DNA from 2 places in the Listeria sp. Marseille-Q6474 genome. Region 2 is predicted to be linked to the other one. Evidence: a T-box and tRNA genes for the amino acid it is inferred to sense, from the RefSeq annotation. Region 2 holds a T-box; the other holds one or more tRNA genes.
What was found. A T-box is a leader RNA that pairs with one kind of tRNA and senses whether it is charged. The one in region 2 lies ahead of glyQ (glycine--tRNA ligase subunit alpha), so its partner is inferred to be a tRNA-Gly.
Positions count from the first base shown of each region.

Region 1: it has a tRNA-Gly gene. The T-box ahead of glyQ (glycine--tRNA ligase subunit alpha) is inferred to sense a tRNA for this amino acid. The anticodon was not compared.

Region 1 covers NZ_CAMPPS010000001.1:722,789-731,294, forward strand. Annotated here, with positions in the region: gene OC533_RS03650 (HSP90 family protein) at 1-560, shown strand, start outside; gene OC533_RS03655 (hypothetical protein) at 571-1,533, shown strand; gene OC533_RS03660 (SMI1/KNR4 family protein) at 1,624-2,370, shown strand; gene OC533_RS03665 (low molecular weight protein-tyrosine-phosphatase) at 2,383-2,841, shown strand; gene OC533_RS03670 (lmo0937 family membrane protein) at 2,926-3,087, shown strand; gene nfsA (oxygen-insensitive NADPH nitroreductase) at 3,139-3,879, opposite strand; gene trmL (tRNA (uridine(34)/cytosine(34)/5-carboxymethylaminomethyluridine(34)-2'-O)-methyltransferase TrmL) at 3,892-4,401, opposite strand; gene queG (tRNA epoxyqueuosine(34) reductase QueG) at 4,422-5,561, opposite strand; tRNA gene OC533_RS03690 (tRNA-Gly) at 5,662-5,732, opposite strand; gene OC533_RS03695 (hypothetical protein) at 5,955-6,098, shown strand; gene OC533_RS03700 (glycosyltransferase family 2 protein) at 6,112-7,059, shown strand; gene OC533_RS03705 (TVP38/TMEM64 family protein) at 7,184-7,789, shown strand; gene lplA1 (lipoate protein ligase LplA1) at 7,824-8,506, opposite strand, start outside.
Region 2 covers NZ_CAMPPS010000001.1:236,702-245,207, reverse strand. Annotated here, with positions in the region: gene dnaG (DNA primase) at 1-1,832, opposite strand, end outside; gene OC533_RS01185 (DUF188 domain-containing protein) at 1,852-2,292, opposite strand; gene OC533_RS01180 (pyruvate, water dikinase regulatory protein) at 2,480-3,304, opposite strand; gene glyS (glycine--tRNA ligase subunit beta) at 3,339-5,405, opposite strand; gene glyQ (glycine--tRNA ligase subunit alpha) at 5,398-6,288, opposite strand; T-box leader at 6,355-6,528, opposite strand; gene recO (DNA repair protein RecO) at 6,569-7,336, opposite strand; gene OC533_RS01160 (DUF4352 domain-containing protein) at 7,474-8,091, shown strand; gene era (GTPase Era) at 8,138-8,506, opposite strand, start outside.

The DNA.
Region 1 (8,506 bases), 490 kb from region 2:
GTGGTATGACATTGATTAATGGCGGTTACTCCTACGATACACCAATTTTAACGATGCTAAATCATTTAGTGGATGAAGCTGAGTTTATTTTAATTCAACCAGAAGAAATCACCAATAAATTGTTACCGATGTCTGCTGAAGAAGAAGTAACTTATCAACCAATCCTAGCTGAAATGAATAAAATGATGGCGGAATTTGATGCCGATATAACAATTAAGCATTTTGAACCTAAAACGCTCCCTATTATTTTTATTCATTCTGCCGCTACACAGGCAAGCAGAGAACTGGAACGCTCTTTAGAAGAAACGAGTTCTGTTTTCAGTGATATTTTAGAGAGTATTCAGCAAGAACAAGCCCCTGCTCCACTTGCCCATTTGTATTTAAATTTAGATAATGAGCTTATAAAAAAACTGTTCACATCTGGTAAATCTATTAATGAGTTATCGGTGATTGTTAATGTTCTTTATATTCAGGCCTTACTGTTAGGACATTATCCGCTCAAACGGAAAGAAATGGAATTAATGAATCAAAATATGTTACGAATCTTAGAAATGCTATAGGAGGAAAAAAATGGATTATTTGAATGATATTGAAGAAGCTTGGGGTATGGACGACAATGCTGAAAAAGTGAAAATTCTTGAACGCGCCATTGCAAGTGCAGATATGTATAACGATGTAGAAAATGGTATTGAGGCACGCGATATGCTGATTGATACTTGCTTAACTGCCGGATTTCCAAAAAAACAATTACAAGCCTTTAGTTGGTTAGTAAAAAAATGGGAAGATGATGCGGCATATATTGACGCTTACGATCTACTTTGGAAATATAAATGGATTAGCGAACATGTCCCAACTTTTGATGAAGTATCCAAAGCGCAAATAGACGGGCTTTTGAATGATATGAAAGTAAAATTCGAACAGCAAAATTATTCCTTACGCCCTTACTATAAAGTTTGTACCCTTGCTGCCATTCGAATGGGCGAAAAAGACAAAGCAGAAGAACTCTTTGAAAAATGGAATAACACCAAAGCAGATTATTTAAATGACTGCCCTGCTTGCGAAACAAATGATAAAGTTCATTATTACTGTTTTATCAAAGATTTTGAAAAAGCGAAGAAAGCTGCTGCTCCAATTATTAAAGGGAAACAGAGCTGCGCAGAAGTTCCTCATTTAACTTATGGAAATATGGCTTTAGCGTATTTAGAACTTGGTGATGAAAAAATGGCGCAAGAATGTTTTGATAAAGGCTACCCTCTTGTGGAGAAAGAAAGTTCATTAATTCCACCACTTAGCCATTTGCTTAAGTATCTAGTGCTTACAAACCAAACTGAAAAGGCTAGAGAAGTCATTGATACGAATAAAGAAATCGTCCTTAAATCAGAAAGCGGACTAGATCGATTATTATTTTTACAAGCTGCTTATCCTCTTTTGGATCGTGAAACAGAAACAGACTTGGTGGAAATAGCCGAAACTTTAACCGCAAAATTTGATGCACGAAATGAAAATTGTTATTATCAAGATCGTTTGAAGTAACATTTGGAACATAGCTAGTTTTTCTAGTTATGTTCTTTTATTTGCGCTATTTAGTATTTTTTAGGATAATACAGGAAGGAGTTGAAAATGATGACGATTTGGGTTAAAAACGGGAATAAAGCTGCAACGGAGCAAGAGATTTCTGCAAAAGAAACGGAACTTGGTTTATTCTTACCAGCTGAATATAAAGAGCTGCTTTTGAAGCAAAACGGTGGATTGATTCGAAAAAACCATTTTCCAACGAACGAGCCAACGTCTTACGGTCTTGATGTCGCGGAAATTTATTATTTAGCTAGTTTAAATGAATTATTAACGGACATTCCGGAACAAAATGATGTTGATCTTGCAGGCAAACAAGTTTATTTTCACCGAGATGAATCGCGCTATATCGGTTTTTCTTATGCTGATAATAAGTCTCTGCCTAGCATTATATATGTTGATTTTGAAACGCTACAGACCTTAGTTGTTGCAGAAAACATGGCTGAGTTTTTGGAGGCACTATATTTCAGCCCGTTTCCAGTAGATTTCGCGGAACAATTTCCAGTAAAAAAACTAGACCAAATTCTTGCTTCAAGTAATGTCAAAAAAACCAAGCAATTACTAGAGTTATTAGAGGATTATCCTGATAAAAAGTGGTATTTAGAAACACTCATTCGTTTACTTCAAAAGAACGAAATCCCCTATAATATAGTCGTCTATCAATCCTTTGAAAATCAATTGCTCTATTTCCGGAGAAAACTTGTTCCTGAACTTGTGGAAAAGATTTTCGCGAGGCTTAAGGACTGTGATGGAATAGATCAAAGTGCTACTACTGAATTATATAAAGAGTGGGAATAAGGAGGAATTCAATTGGTAAAAGTAGTATTTGTATGTTTAGGGAATATTTGCCGTTCTCCAATGGCAGAAGGACTTTTTCGAAAAGAAGTTGCTAATGCAGGGTTAACGGATGAAATAGAAATTGATTCTGCGGCAACGGGAACATGGAACTTAGGAAAACCGCCGCACCGTGGTACAAGAGAAGTTTTGAAAAAGCACGGTATTAATTATGAAGCAATGCGCGCTCGGAAAGTAACGGATGCCGATTTTGAACAAGCTGATTATATTATTGGGATGGATCAAAATAATATAGCTGATTTAAATGCACTTAATAAAAACAAAGACGTAACTATTCGTTCACTGATGTCCTTTGTTTCAGGTAAGGAAGAGGAGGAAATTCCTGACCCTTATTACACAGGTGATTTTGATGAAACAGAGCGAATGGTAACGGAAGGAGTCAAAGCCCTTTTAGCTTTTATCACAAAAAAATAGCCTTTTTTATCCCTAACATGTTTAGAGACTGGTCACTCGGGAATATATAAGAGTACAATCAAAAGATCAGAAGGAGTTTTTTATATGTTAGGAATCATTTGGGGAATTATAGTTGTTTTATTAGCAGTTTGGTTACTTGGAATTATTTTCCATGTAGCGGGCGGATTAATTAATATCTTGCTAGTAGTAGTGTTAATACTCGTTATTTGGAACTTAATTCAAATGGCTAGGAATAAACGTAAATAACTGAAAAAAGAGCGGTTTGGCGCATTACGATAATGCGCCAAACCACTCTTTTTATTTTTGATTTAAATGTTGCTTTTGTAAAAAATCTTTTAAGTCTAACCGGCTTTTTCTTCCAAGCCCCCGTGCAATTTGCTCGGACCAGCCTTCTACTCGTTTTCCTGCTGTTCGTTCATCGTAGTAAGTTTTTATTTGTTCATCGTATTCTGCTAAAATTGCTGGATTCATTTTTTGATAAGTATTTTCGTGATAAACCAAGTCTTGCGGTAATCTAGGTTTGGCTTTTTCTTTGCCTTTAATCGGGTGACCTATTGTTAGACCAAATAACGGCATCGTATATGGTGGTAAATCAAGAATTTCGGCAATTTGCCCTACGTCATTACGAATTCCTCCGATAAAGCAAATACCAAATCCTAACGACTCTGCGGCAACAGCCATATTTTGCGCGGCAAGTGCGGCATCAATGATGGAAACAAGCCATTTTTCTGAAGTTTCTAGTGCGGCTGTGTCTACTTGATGTTCTTCTAGGATGGCTTGGTGTCTCGCTAGATCAGCAACAAAGATAAATAATTGTCCTGTTTGTACAGTGTATGGTTGATTTCCCGCAATAACAGAAATTTGTTCTCGAATTTTTTTATCTGTTATTCCGATTATAGAGTATGCTTGAACAAAACTAGATGTAGATGCGGCCTGCGCACTTTTAATAAGTAAAGCTAATTCTTCTTCTGTTAAAGCTTTATCTTCAAAGTTCCGTACTGAATAATGACCTAAAATGGCATCTATCGCCTGATTCATCCTAACTCCCCCTTAGTCTTTAAAGATTTTCCGATCGTAATTTGGTTCTTGTAAAAGCGCGCCAAAACTCTGTTGACGTAACGCTTCATATGCTAAAACTGCTGCGGTGTTAGATAAATTTAAAGACCGAATATGATCTGTCATTGGAATCCGTAAACAATTTTCCTCATTTGCTTGTAAAAGTTCATCAGGCAAACCAGTAGTTTCTTTTCCAAAAACAAAGAAATAATTTTTATTTGGATCACTATAGTCAACGTCACTATAAACATGCCGTCCGAATTTAGTAATATAGTAGAATTCTCCACCAGCATTTTTTTCGAAAAACTCATCTAGGGAATCGTAATAGGAAAGTTTCACATTATCCCAGTAGTCCAGTCCGGCGCGTTTTAACATTTTATCATCTGTGGAAAAACCAAGTGGACGAATTAAATGTAAATAAGTATCTGTTCCAGCACATGTTCTTGAGATATTTCCTGTGTTTGCAGGGATTTCTGGTTGATATAGTACGATATGGTTTGGCATTTCTTTTCACCTGGTTTCTATTAATTTGGTATTGCTGTTAATTCTTGGAGTACTTGTTCATCTTGTTCGTTTTGGAGCGCTTTTTGGACAGCTTCTTCAGCTTGTTCCCCGCCGATTTTACGTAAGGCCCATCCAGCGGTTCCTCGAATGACTGGTCTCGGATCATTTTCCAAGCAATCAATTAAGTCTGGTACTGCGGTTTTATCTTTATAACGAGCTAAAATAATTATCGCATTTCGTTGGATTGGCTTTTTCCCACGCCATGAACCAGCCATATCACCAAACTGCTCTTTGAAAGCGCGATTTGAAATATGTAGCAGTGGCTTTAACTCGGGACGAACAAGTTCCGGGTCCGGCTCCATTTCCTCATGAAAATGAAAATCATGACCGCGATTATATGGACAAACTACCTGACAAGTATCACAGCCATACAAACGATTATGCAATACTTCGCGATATTTTTCATCTAGAAAGTCTTTTGTTTGGGTGAGGTAGCTTAAACATATTTTCGGATTCATTTTCCCTTCACCTAACAAGGAACCTGTTGGACAAGCTTTAACACATTGGTTGCAGCTGCCACACAAGTCGCTAGCAGGCGTATCTGGTTCAAAAGGAATATTGGTTATCATTTCCCCTAAATAAACCCAAGAGCCGAATTCTGGCGTTATAAGCAGCGTGTTTTTCCCGCGCCAACCAATGCCAGCTCGTTCTGCCACAGCCACATCCGATAATTCACCAGTATCTACCATAGATTTCATTCGTACATCAGGCAAACGCTCACTTAAAAATTGTTCCAGTAGAGCTAATTTCTCTCGTAAAACAGTATGATAATCGATGCCCCACGAAGCTCTAGCAAAAACGCCACGTCTTGCTTCTTTTTTGCTGGTAGGCGCTTCTTTTAATTTAGATGGGTAAGCAAGTGCAATAGCAATAATCGACTGGGGTTCTTTGAAAATAAGCTCTGGATAAACACGCTCATCAATAACCGGATGCTCAAACCCTGTAAAAAGATCTAACGCTTCAGCTTCTAGTAACCGTTCCTTTAAAAATAAAAAAGGGTCTGCTGTCGTAAAACCAATTTTTTGAATTCCAATTTCATGTGCATAAGCAATTAGCTCTTCTTTTAGCGCTGCGTAATTTGATTCTGGCTTCACTATCATCATTCCCCCTTTCCTTATTTTCAGGCAATAAAATAAACGCAATGCTTCGCTTAGAAAGGTCGAAACACTGCGTTGATAACAGGATTTATAAAAAATATAAAGCGGGTGATGGGAATCGAACCCACGACAACAGCTTGGAAGGCTGTAGTTTTACCACTAAACTACACCCGCACAGTAAGTAGTTCTTAGTGTTTTAACAACTTTTATATAATACCATTCTATGTTAGTTTTGACAAGACTTTTTCTGGAATTTCTTTGTAAAAAATAAAATCCTACTATATTTATGATTTTCAAGGCTTTTTACTAACTTGCTTATATGCTGTGAAATAAATATTGATTCTCTCCCTTAAGTAGTAAAGCTTCTGAACCAAATGTGGTAAAATGGATGAAGAAATGGTAAAGAGATCGCTTGCTTTAAGTGGCATTGTCCCACTTTTTTCAAACGACGATACTACTTCTAGTGCATCACAAACTATAGAAGTAAGAACAACAGGGATAAATGGTACTAGTGGCGGGACGCTTTATCAACTTAATTAAGGATGTGTGAAATATGGAAAAAAATATTGAATACTCCTGTATAGTCCCTGTTTTTAACGAAGAAGAAGTTCTACTAAAAACTTACGGGAGACTTACAGAGGTCATGCAGACACTTGACGGTCCCTACGAAATTATTTTTGTAAATGATGGTAGTCGTGATTTAACGAAGAGTATGTTGCAAAAATTAAGTGCGGAAGATAGTTGTGTAAAAGCAATCCATTTTTCGAGAAATTTTGGGCATCAGATTGCTATTACTGCTGGCGCCAATTATGCGCATGGTAAAGCAGTTATTGTTATCGACGCAGATTTACAAGATCCCCCTGAGTTAATTATTGAAATGGTAGAGAAATGGAAAGAAGGCTACCAAGTTGTTTACGCCCAACGTCTGAAACGAAAAGGGGAGACTTTCTTTAAAAAACAAAGTGCTTCTCTCTTTTATCGTATTTTAACTAAATTAACGGATATTAATATTCCGGTTGATACTGGTGACTTCCGACTCATGGATGCGCAAGTTTGTCGAGAGCTAGCTGGCTTACATGAAAAAAATCCTTTTGTTCGCGGGCAAGTTAGTTGGCTTGGATTTAAACAAACAGCTCTTCACTATGAACGCGATGAACGCGCGGCTGGAGAAACAAAATATCCACTCAAAAAAATGATTAAATTATCTATAGACGGAATTACATCATTTTCTTATCGTCCATTAAAACTCGCAAGTTACCTTGGGGTTTTAACAGCTTTCATTGGTTTTATTTACTTAATTATTGTGCTTTTCCAACGATTCTTTACTGATACAACATTAACTGGCTGGACTTCTATTATTATTTTACAACTTGTTTTTGGCGGGACGATTCTTTTCATTCTTGGCTTAATTGGTGAATACATTGGTCGAATTTATGATGAAGTAAAAGACCGCCCGCTTTACATTATTGAAGAAGAAAATGGTTTTTCTGACCAAAAATAATATATAATTAAAATCCTGGTTGATTTGCTAGGATTTTAACTATATTCAAGCTGTTTTATTAGCGCTTTATCATTTTTATGTGAGAAAATAAAGTATGTTTTTAAAGACTACTGGAGGCTTGCTTATGACATTTTGGCAGGATATGATGAATTTCTTTTCTTATGATAATTTAATGTACTGGCTAAGTGAGTATCGGAATTTAGGTCCACTTTTAGCTTTTTTCTTACCTTTTATTGAAGCGTTTTTACCTTTTTTACCATTTATTGTTTTTGTTGTAGTTAACGTTAATGCATACGGACTGTTTGGCGGCTTTTTAATATCCGTTACAGCTGCAATTGCAGGTAGTTTATGTGTTTTCTTGTTAGCTCGAAAATTTGGGCAGACTCGATTTTTGCGATTTATTTCCGGACATAAACAAATTAAACGAGTAATGGAATGGATTGATAGACATGGTTTTAGTCCGATTTTCATTTTACTTGTAATGCCTTTTACACCATCTTCTGCTGTAAATATCGTTGCAGGTCTCTCTAAAATAAAAGTTTACCAATTTATCTTAGCGCTTGTAGGTGGGAAATTAATCAAAGTCTTTGCGATTAGCTATATTGGTTATGATTTCGTAGACTTAATTCACCAACCACTTAAACTGGCTATTTTAGCTGTTTCTGTCGTTATTTTATGGTTTGTCGGAAAACGGCTGGAACATTGGATGTCAGGAAAAAATCTTAAATAAAAAAGAAAGCACGCGGAATGCGTGCTTTCTTTTTTTAATAAAGTAAATCTAAAAATTCATCTTTTGTAATGTTACCAAAGTATTCTTTTACTTCTATATCTGCTAAAGCTTCAGCCAATGCTTCACGCTTATAAGTTGTGTTGACTAATTTCTCCTCAATATCTGCCACATTTTTTACGCCAAAGAAGTCACCAAAAATCTTAATATCTGTAATAACTCCTTTTTGTACGTTTAAGCGAACATCGACTGCTCCAACTGGAAAACGTTTTGTCCGTGTTAAATCGAATTTTGGAGATTTTCCGTAGTTCCAGTCCCAATTGCCATAACGCTTAGCAGAAATTTCATGGATTTTTTCCCAATCTGCAGCGGTTAATTTGTATTCTTTCACATCTTCTACTTTTTCCACGTTAAAAATGTAAAGCAATAATAAATCGCGGAATTCTTCGGTAGTCATTTCTTGATCCATAAAATCAGAAATATTCGCTACACGACTACGAACTGACTTAATTCCTTTTGATTCAATTTTATCTTTACGTGGTTTTAGTGATGCAGCGACATTATCTAAGTTCAAATCATACATTAAAGTACCGTGCGAGAACATTTTTCCTTTTGTTGCAAATTGCGCATTTCCTGATACTTTAAAACCATCGATTAATAAATCATTACGTCCTTTTAATTCCGCATTTACGTCTAAACGTTTAAGAGCTTCCACAATCG
Region 2 (8,506 bases):
AGCATCACGCGAATTTCATTTTCTTTGTCGTTTTCACGATTAAAAGCCGCTAGTTGTTGCTCGAGTTCTTTCTTTGCTTGTTCTAATTTAAAACGTTTGAGACTTTTAATGTAGTCTTCAAACTGTGTTTTACCTTGTTCATCTGGACTAATAACCATTTCTAGACTGCTTATAAGTCCTTTCATTCCTGCATCTGGTACGCTATCCATAAACTTATGTGGATCTGCATCGTTACCTTCAGCAAAATAGCCAATTAAATAGGTATAGAGTGCTTGATAGTTATCATGATAAAATTCTGTATCACCTAGAAGTTGTTTAATCAAAAGAAAACTATCCCGATTTTCCATCATTGCTTTCATTAGTTGCTGTTCTGCAGTAGTGTGTGCAGATAATTTCTGAGTTGGTTGCTCAAAGGAAAAGAGCATCTCTGAGTCTTCTTGCGGAATCATCCCCATAAAAGAATCATCTATTGGTGGTTCATTATAGCTTTGGTTTTGTCGTTCTTTGTGTGTGTTCTTTAGCGATTGTTGCAGTTGTTGTTTTAAAGTTTCGATAGTTAATTCAAATTCATCTGCTAGTTGCTTTAAGTATAATTCTCGTTCAACAGCTTGATCAAGCTTAGCAATTTCGCGTAAACAGTCATCAATATAAGCGATTTGATCTGTTTCGTTTTGCAAATTACGTTCTTTGCGTAAATAGTTGATTTTAAAAGCTGTCCAAGTCATTCGTTGTTGTTTGTAGATTTCTTTGAATTTATCTGCACCACTTGCTCTAATGAAGTCATCTGGATCTTTTCCTGCTGGGAGTTGCAAAACAAAAACATCTAAACGATTACGCTCAACTAAAAGCGTTCCTGCTTTATACGCTGCTTCAATTCCAGCTCGGTCCCCGTCGTAACAAATAATTGCACGATTTGTAAGACGCTTAATTAAATCAGCATGTTCTTCCGTTAAGCTTGTTCCCATCGAAGCAACCGCATTTTGAACGCCGGCATCTTCTGCGGAAATGACATCCATAAAGCCTTCCATAAGCGTGATTTCTTCTTGTTTTCTAATAGCCTGTCTTGCCTCTGAAAAATGAAATAAAGTTCGTCTTTTATTAAAAATAGGTGTTTCAGGACTATTTAAATATTTTGGTCCATCGTTACGGTCAAACAAACGACCAGAAAAAGCATTAATTTGACCACGATCATTCGTAATTGGAAACATAATTCTATTACGAAAACGGTCAACCATTTGCCCATCATCACGTTCAGATAAAAGCCCAGCCGTGCCAGCCAGTTGCAAATCCATCCCTCTTTTTTCAAGAAAAGAAGTGATTGTGGCATGATGGTTTGGCGCAAATCCAATTTGGAAGGATGCCATCATTTGTTCCGACATACCTCGTTCCTTCAAATACGTTAAAGCAGCTGCCCCTTCTTCTGTTTCCATCAAAATATAATGATAGAGTTTGGCTGTAAGTTGATGCATTTCAACCATTTTGGCTGTTTCAGAAGTTTCTTTTGGCAAATTGCTTGTATCACGTTCTTCTGGAAGTTCAATATCGACGTCTAAATGACTCATATCCGCGACTTTTTTGACAGATTCTACAAACGTTAGCCCATCATGTTCCATTAGAAATGAAAAGACATTCCCTCCTTTACCACAACCAAAACAATGAAAAATTTGTTTTTCTGGTGATACAGAGAAGGAAGGCGTTTTTTCGCCATGGAATGGACATAAGCCAGAATAGTTACGACCTTGTTTTTTTAATTGGACATAATTACCAATAATATCGACTATATCCGCTTGATTCCGGACTTGATCTATTACTTCTTCAGGAATCCGCGCCATCTTGACAGTCAACTCCTATTTACTTATTTTTGAAAAATGTAGTCATCCGGTCTTTGAAAAGCACACGATCTTGATCGCTCATTGCTTTAGGACCTTTGCTATATTTGCCTTGTTGCCTTTCTTTGGCATGTCTATAGCGAATATCTAACATTAATGACATTTCTTCTTCTCGGTAAAGTTCGCCCCGATTCGAAAAGACATACGTACCTTTTGCAAGTAGAATGCTAGCAAGGCCAATATCTTGCGTTACGATAATATCACCTTTGTTTGCTAAATTCATCATTCGCATATCCGCTGATTCTTTGCCAGTATCAACAAAAATCCAATTTTCTCCGTTTGTATTTACAGAGTAATGGTTAAAAGAAGCCACAAAAATAACGTCTAACTGAAATTGTTCGGCGACTTGTTTTATTTCTGCTTTTACCGGGCAAGCATCGGCATCAACTAAAATTTTTGGCACATATTCCATCCTCTCTTAAAATCTATGAAGGCAAGTTAAAAAACGAGTTTTTAACCCGTTTTTTTAATATTATTCATAGATTTGGCTTTTTCACACGCGAATTTAGATTATACGGGAAGTAACTAATTTTTACAAGCAGTTTTTCCCGTATAATATATATATTCGCCATAAAAAGCAAAAGTCCTTCTTATAATTCTAAATTTTCATCAACAATTTCACCAATGTGGATTAAAATCTCGTTTGCAGTCTCTTCAATGGCTTTATTAGTCACATCTAACACGAAACAATTTAATTTACTGGCTAGTTTATTAAAAATCGCTAATTCTTCATCAATTCGTTGATTACTTGCATAAGTACCAGCACCAGGTAAACCAATCGAAATTAAACGCTCTTGTCTAATTTTCGTTAATTTTTGTTTACTAATTTTTAGACCAATTATTTTTTTAGGGTCAATTTCAAAAAGTTCATCTGGGATTTGTGCTTCTGGAACGATTGGAATATTGACGATTTTTAAACCTTTAAGCGCTAAATATTGCGATAAAGGAGTTTTTGAGGTTCTTGAAATACCAATTAATACATAATCCGCTTGCAAAATGCCTCTTGGATTACGACCATCGTCATTCTCTACGGCAAATTCGATTGCGGCAACTTTATTGAAATAAGCTTCATCCATCGAACGAACGCGGCCAGGTTCAGAAAGTGGTTTAATCTTGTAGGTTTCTTCTAACTGATTTAAAAGCGGCCCAAATAAGTCAATAATCGGTACGCCGAAAGCTTGAGCAGTTTTATTAAGCTCTTCACGGACGCTTTCGAGTACAATGGTGTGCACGATTATGCCATTGTTCACTGCCACTAAGTCAACAATTTCTTCAATCATGTGAGAAGAATCGACGTGGTGAAAACGATGGATAAACTTCGGTGTTTGACCAAATTGACTAAGTGCTGCTCTTGTCACGAGTTCGGCCGTTTCTCCTGTTGAATCGGAAACCACGTATACGGCTGGTTGAGTCATACATACTTCCTCCTCTTTGCTCAAAATCTTACTTTTATTTTACATTAATTTCATCCATTTGAGCAAATTCTTTAATAAAGCTTGCTAGTTCGAATAAAAGCGCAAGACGATTGTTTTTTAGTTCATCGTTATCAGTCATCACTAGCGTATTATCGAAATAGCCATCAATTGTTGTACGTAAATCAGCAAATGCTTTAAGTCTTTCAACAATTGTTAAACCAGCATAATCATATTTTAGTTTTTCTAATTTATCGAATAGCTCTTGTTCGTATTCATTTTCAAATAAGTTCGGATCCACTTCTACGCCATCTTCGTATTTTTTAGAAATTTTAACTACTCGTGTTAAAGCTTCGATAGTTGGGCGGAACCACTCTGCATCCGCATGTTTATTTAAGATTTGAGCACGATCAATCAGTTGCGGAATCACATTTGGATCTCCGCCGATAACAGCGTCAATAATATCATGACGAATATGATGTCCTTGTAAAATAACACGTAAACGATTTTTCAAGAAGGTCTGCACTTCTTTTTTCACATCTGCACTTGGTAATTCAGTAGCACCTTCTGCACGTTCCATGTCCACTATACGAGAAATAACTTCAAGCATTGGAATGTCCCAACCATTTGCTTGGATAATGCGCATCGCCCCAAAAGCACTACGACGTAAACCAAATGGATCAGCAGAGCCAGTTGGTACAATATTTACACAGAAGAAACCAATTAATGTTTCTAATTTATCCGCAATTGCGATAAGGGAACCTAGGTCTGTTTGCGGTAAAACGCCTTCTGCTGAACTTGGTAAATAATGTTCGCGAATGGCTGTTGCGATTGCTGGTTTTTCACCTTGTAATAAGGCGTATTTTTCGCCCATTAAACCTTGTAGTTCCGGGAATTCACCAACGATATTGGTTACTAAATCAAATTTATAAATATTTGTTAAGCGGATAATGTCTTGTTTATCTTCTTCTTGCCAATTTAAGTAATCAGCAAGCATCAATGCCACTTTTTGCACACGTTTCATTTTTTCTGTCAAAGTACCTAATTTTTCATGGAAAACGATATTTTGTAATTTAGCAACTGCTTCGTCAATGGTTATTTTTAAATCTTCTTGATAGAAGAAATCAGCATCTGACAAACGAGCGCGTAGTACTTTTTCGTTTCCTCGTGCCACTGTATCTAGATTTTCATGGTTACCATTACGAACGGTTACAAAATGAGGCAATAATTCTCCTTCTTGGCTGAAAACTGGGAAGTAACGTTGGTGTTCTTTCATCGTCGTAATTAAAACTTCTTCAGGTAGTTCCAAATATTCTTTTTCAAAATTACCCGCTAATACAGTTGGATATTCGACAAGATTAGTTACTTCTTCTAATAAGTCGTCATCTTCTCTGATTTGCCAATTTTCCATTGTTTCTAATTCACGTAATTGTCCTACAATAGCCTGTTTGCGTTCACTAGCATTAACAACGACAAATTGTTCTAATAATGCATGTGGATAGTCGCTCGGTTGATTGATTGTAGCTGTTTTTCCTAAGAAACGATGACCACGGGAAGTATTACTAGTTGAGACACCAGTGATTTCAAATGGGATAATTTCTTCGCCAAACATTGCGATAAGCCATTTGATTGGGCGAATATAACGTAAATCATTACTACCCCAGTGCATACTTACTGGGAAAGTCATACTTGTTACTACTTTTTCTAGGCTTGGAAGTAACACGGTTGTTTTTTCGCCGATTACTTCTTTTTTAATGTAAATATATTCCACACCTTTAATTTCGCGAAAAGTTAAATCTTCTGGTGCTACTTTTTGACTTTTGGCGAATCCTAATGCAGCTTTCGACCAGTTACCTTCGTCGTCTAGAGCGATTTTTTTGGCAGGGCCTTTTGCTTCTTCCACACGATTAGCTTGTTCTTCAGCCATTTCTTCTACTAGGACAGTTAAACGTCTTGGTGTAGAATAAGTTTTAATTTCTTTAAATTCGATTTGGTTGTCTTTTAACCAATCTGTCACTCGTTTTTCCAGTTGTAATACAGAGCTAGTCACATACTTCGCTGGCATTTCTTCTAAACCAATTTCTAATAAAAAGTCTTTACTCATGACGTTTTCCTCCCTCTTCTTTGACTAATGGGAAGCCAAGTTTTTCTCGTGATTCATAAAATGTTTTGGCGATACGTCTTGCTAAGTTTCTGATACGACCGATATACTGTGCTCGTTCAGTTACTGAAACAACACCGCGAGCATCTAATAAGTTAAAAGTGTGCGAACATTTTAATACATAGTCATATGCTGGGAAAACTAGTCCTTCTTGCATTTGACGAGCTGCTTCTCTTTCATATGTGTCAAAAAGAGTTAATAGCATATCTGTATTAGAAGTTTCAAAGGCATATTTGGAGTTTTCGAATTCTGCTTGGAAGAAAATATCGCGATAGCTAATACCTTCTGTCCATTCTAAATCAAATACATTTTCTTTATCTTGAATATAACTTGCTAAACGTTCCACACCATAAGTAATTTCAGATGTAACTGGGAAACATTCTAAGCCGCCTACTTGTTGGAAATAAGTAAATTGAGTGATTTCCATCCCATCTAACCATACTTCCCATCCAAGTCCTGCGCATCCTAACGAAGGGTTTTCCCAGTTATCTTCCACAAAACGAATATCATGTTCTAACGGGTTAATTCCTAATTTTTCTAATGAGCCAAGGTAAAGCTCTTGAATGTTGTCAGGAGAAGGTTTCATCACTACTTGAAATTGATGATGTTGGAATAATCTGTTTGGGTTTTCTCCGTAACGGCCATCTGCTGGACGACGAGAAGGCTCCACATAACCTGCTTTCCAAGGTTCTGGACCAATTGCTTTTAAGAAAGTATAAGGGCTCATTGTACCAGCACCTTTTTCCACATCATACGATTGCAACATAATACAACCTTGTTCGGACCAATAATCTTGTAACGTTCTAATCATTGTTTGTAAATTCATTGCTTCCACCTCCAAAATAATTCAGCCAATATAAAAACTCTCGTCTCTATATGCTGATTTAAAGCATATAGGGACGAGAGTTATCTCGCGGTTCCACCCTATTTGGAATTTAAACAATTCCCACCTTGATTTCGCTGTACTCCAGAACGCCTTCACAAAAAGTTAAATATCCGGCTCACACCACACCCGAACTCGCTAAAAATAGAGCTTTTTGTTACTATTTTCCTTCAATGTACCTATTAGTTGATATATTAAAAGATACTGTATTTTTGCGAAAAAGTCAATCATCGCTATCTTTTTTTAACATATTTTCCCATTTATCCATATCACGTAAAAATTTCCTGCTTTTTAAATATAAACCAGAATATTCGTCGTAATAAGTATCAATAGCTTTTTGGAGCCATTCTTTTGTTTCTTGCTTCACATCAATATTGCCTAATCGGCCTAATTGAAATATAAAAAATAGCCTTAAAAGTTTTACTACATTTTCCGGTAAATGCATCCGGTAGCGGTCTTTATCAAAGCAGCGATGGCAAATAATTCCGTTACTTCTTGTTGAAAAATCAAAATGTCCTGTCGTCTCCCCGCAAATAGCGCATTTATCCATAGTTGGGTAAAGTCCTAACACAGGTAACATTTTCATTTCATAAATTTGGGTTAGAATTTGCGAATCATATCCTTCATCAATGTCACGTAAAATTTGAAAAGTTAGCTCATATAAATATGGATTTGGCTGGCGTTCTTCGGTTGCTTTATCCAATAACTCGCATACATAAGTGGCATAAGCCGTCATAAAAATATCTTGTTGAATGGAAGAAAAATTTTCGATAACTTCTCCTTGTTGAAGCGTACCAAGCCCGTTTCCCCCAAAAAAAGTGAAGTATCCATTTGTAAATAATTGTGTTACAGCAGCTAATCTACTTTTGGTTTTTTTTGCGCCACGAGCAACCACACCAATTTTTCCAAATTCACGCGTATACATGCGGACTATTTTATCTGATTCACGATAACTCGTCTGTCGTATCACGATTCCTTCGCATTTTTCCATGTGGCAACCCTCCTTTTTCATTCTTTTTATTATAACATTTTCTAAACGATTGTGTCTTTTTATATTTTTTGCTATCTTTCCGCGACTTGCTATTGTAAAATAGAGAAAAAGGCAAGAAAGAAAGGATTTTTTATTCTATGGATATGTTACTTATATTATTGATCAGCTTGTTTATACTCACATTCATAGGTGTAGTTGTGGGAATTATTTTGCTTATTGTTAGAAAGGAAAGATGGGCCGGCATTATTGTCGCTGGATTATCATTTGGTATTGGTTTTTATGTATTGTTAGCTGGGTTAAACTTAGCAACAGTTAGTTTACTTCAAGGCTTTAATAATCCATTTTCTTTTTACGGTGGTAGTGGTACCGATGTTTATACTAATGATTATGCAGAAAGCTATGACGAAGATTATTATAATGATTATACGGATGTAGATTATGGTGAGCCTGTTGTTTTAGAAAATGACAGCACTATAACTGTTTATAAACCTGAAGTGTCTCAAAAGAATGATGGTTATGATATTTATAAAGTCAAAGTGAAATTTGAAAATACGGGCACTGATCCTCTTCCGTTTTATTCAGAGGATATCTCGTTGTACGATGATGCCGCTGAAGATTATGGACAACAAATTACCGAAGATAGTTTCACTGGTGATGTTCAGCCAGGTGAAACAAAAGAGTTAACACTTTATTATGAAGTATATAATTTTGGTCCTTATAGTATAGAGTATGACAATTATAGCTGGACTGAATAAATAAAAAGCATCTGGTACACAAATTTGTGTACCAGATGCTTTTTTATTAATATTCTTCGCGGTCAAAACCATAATCATGTAAATAATGTTCTTTGTCACGCCAATTTTTTTGAACTTTTACCCAAATTTCTAAGAATACTTTGGAGCCGAGCAAACTTTCAATTTCTTTCCTTGCTCGCATACCAATTTGCTTAAGCATTTGGCCTTGTTTACCAATAATAATGCCTTTTTGTGTACTTCTCTCCACAATAATAGTTGCATTAATAGTTAGTTTTTCTGTTTTAGGATTTTTTTCAATGCCTTCAATAACTACAGCAACAGAATGCGGTACTTCTTCACGCGTTAATTGTAAAACTTGCTCACGAATTAATTCAGAAATAATAAAGCGTTCTGGGTGATCGGTAATTTGATCTTT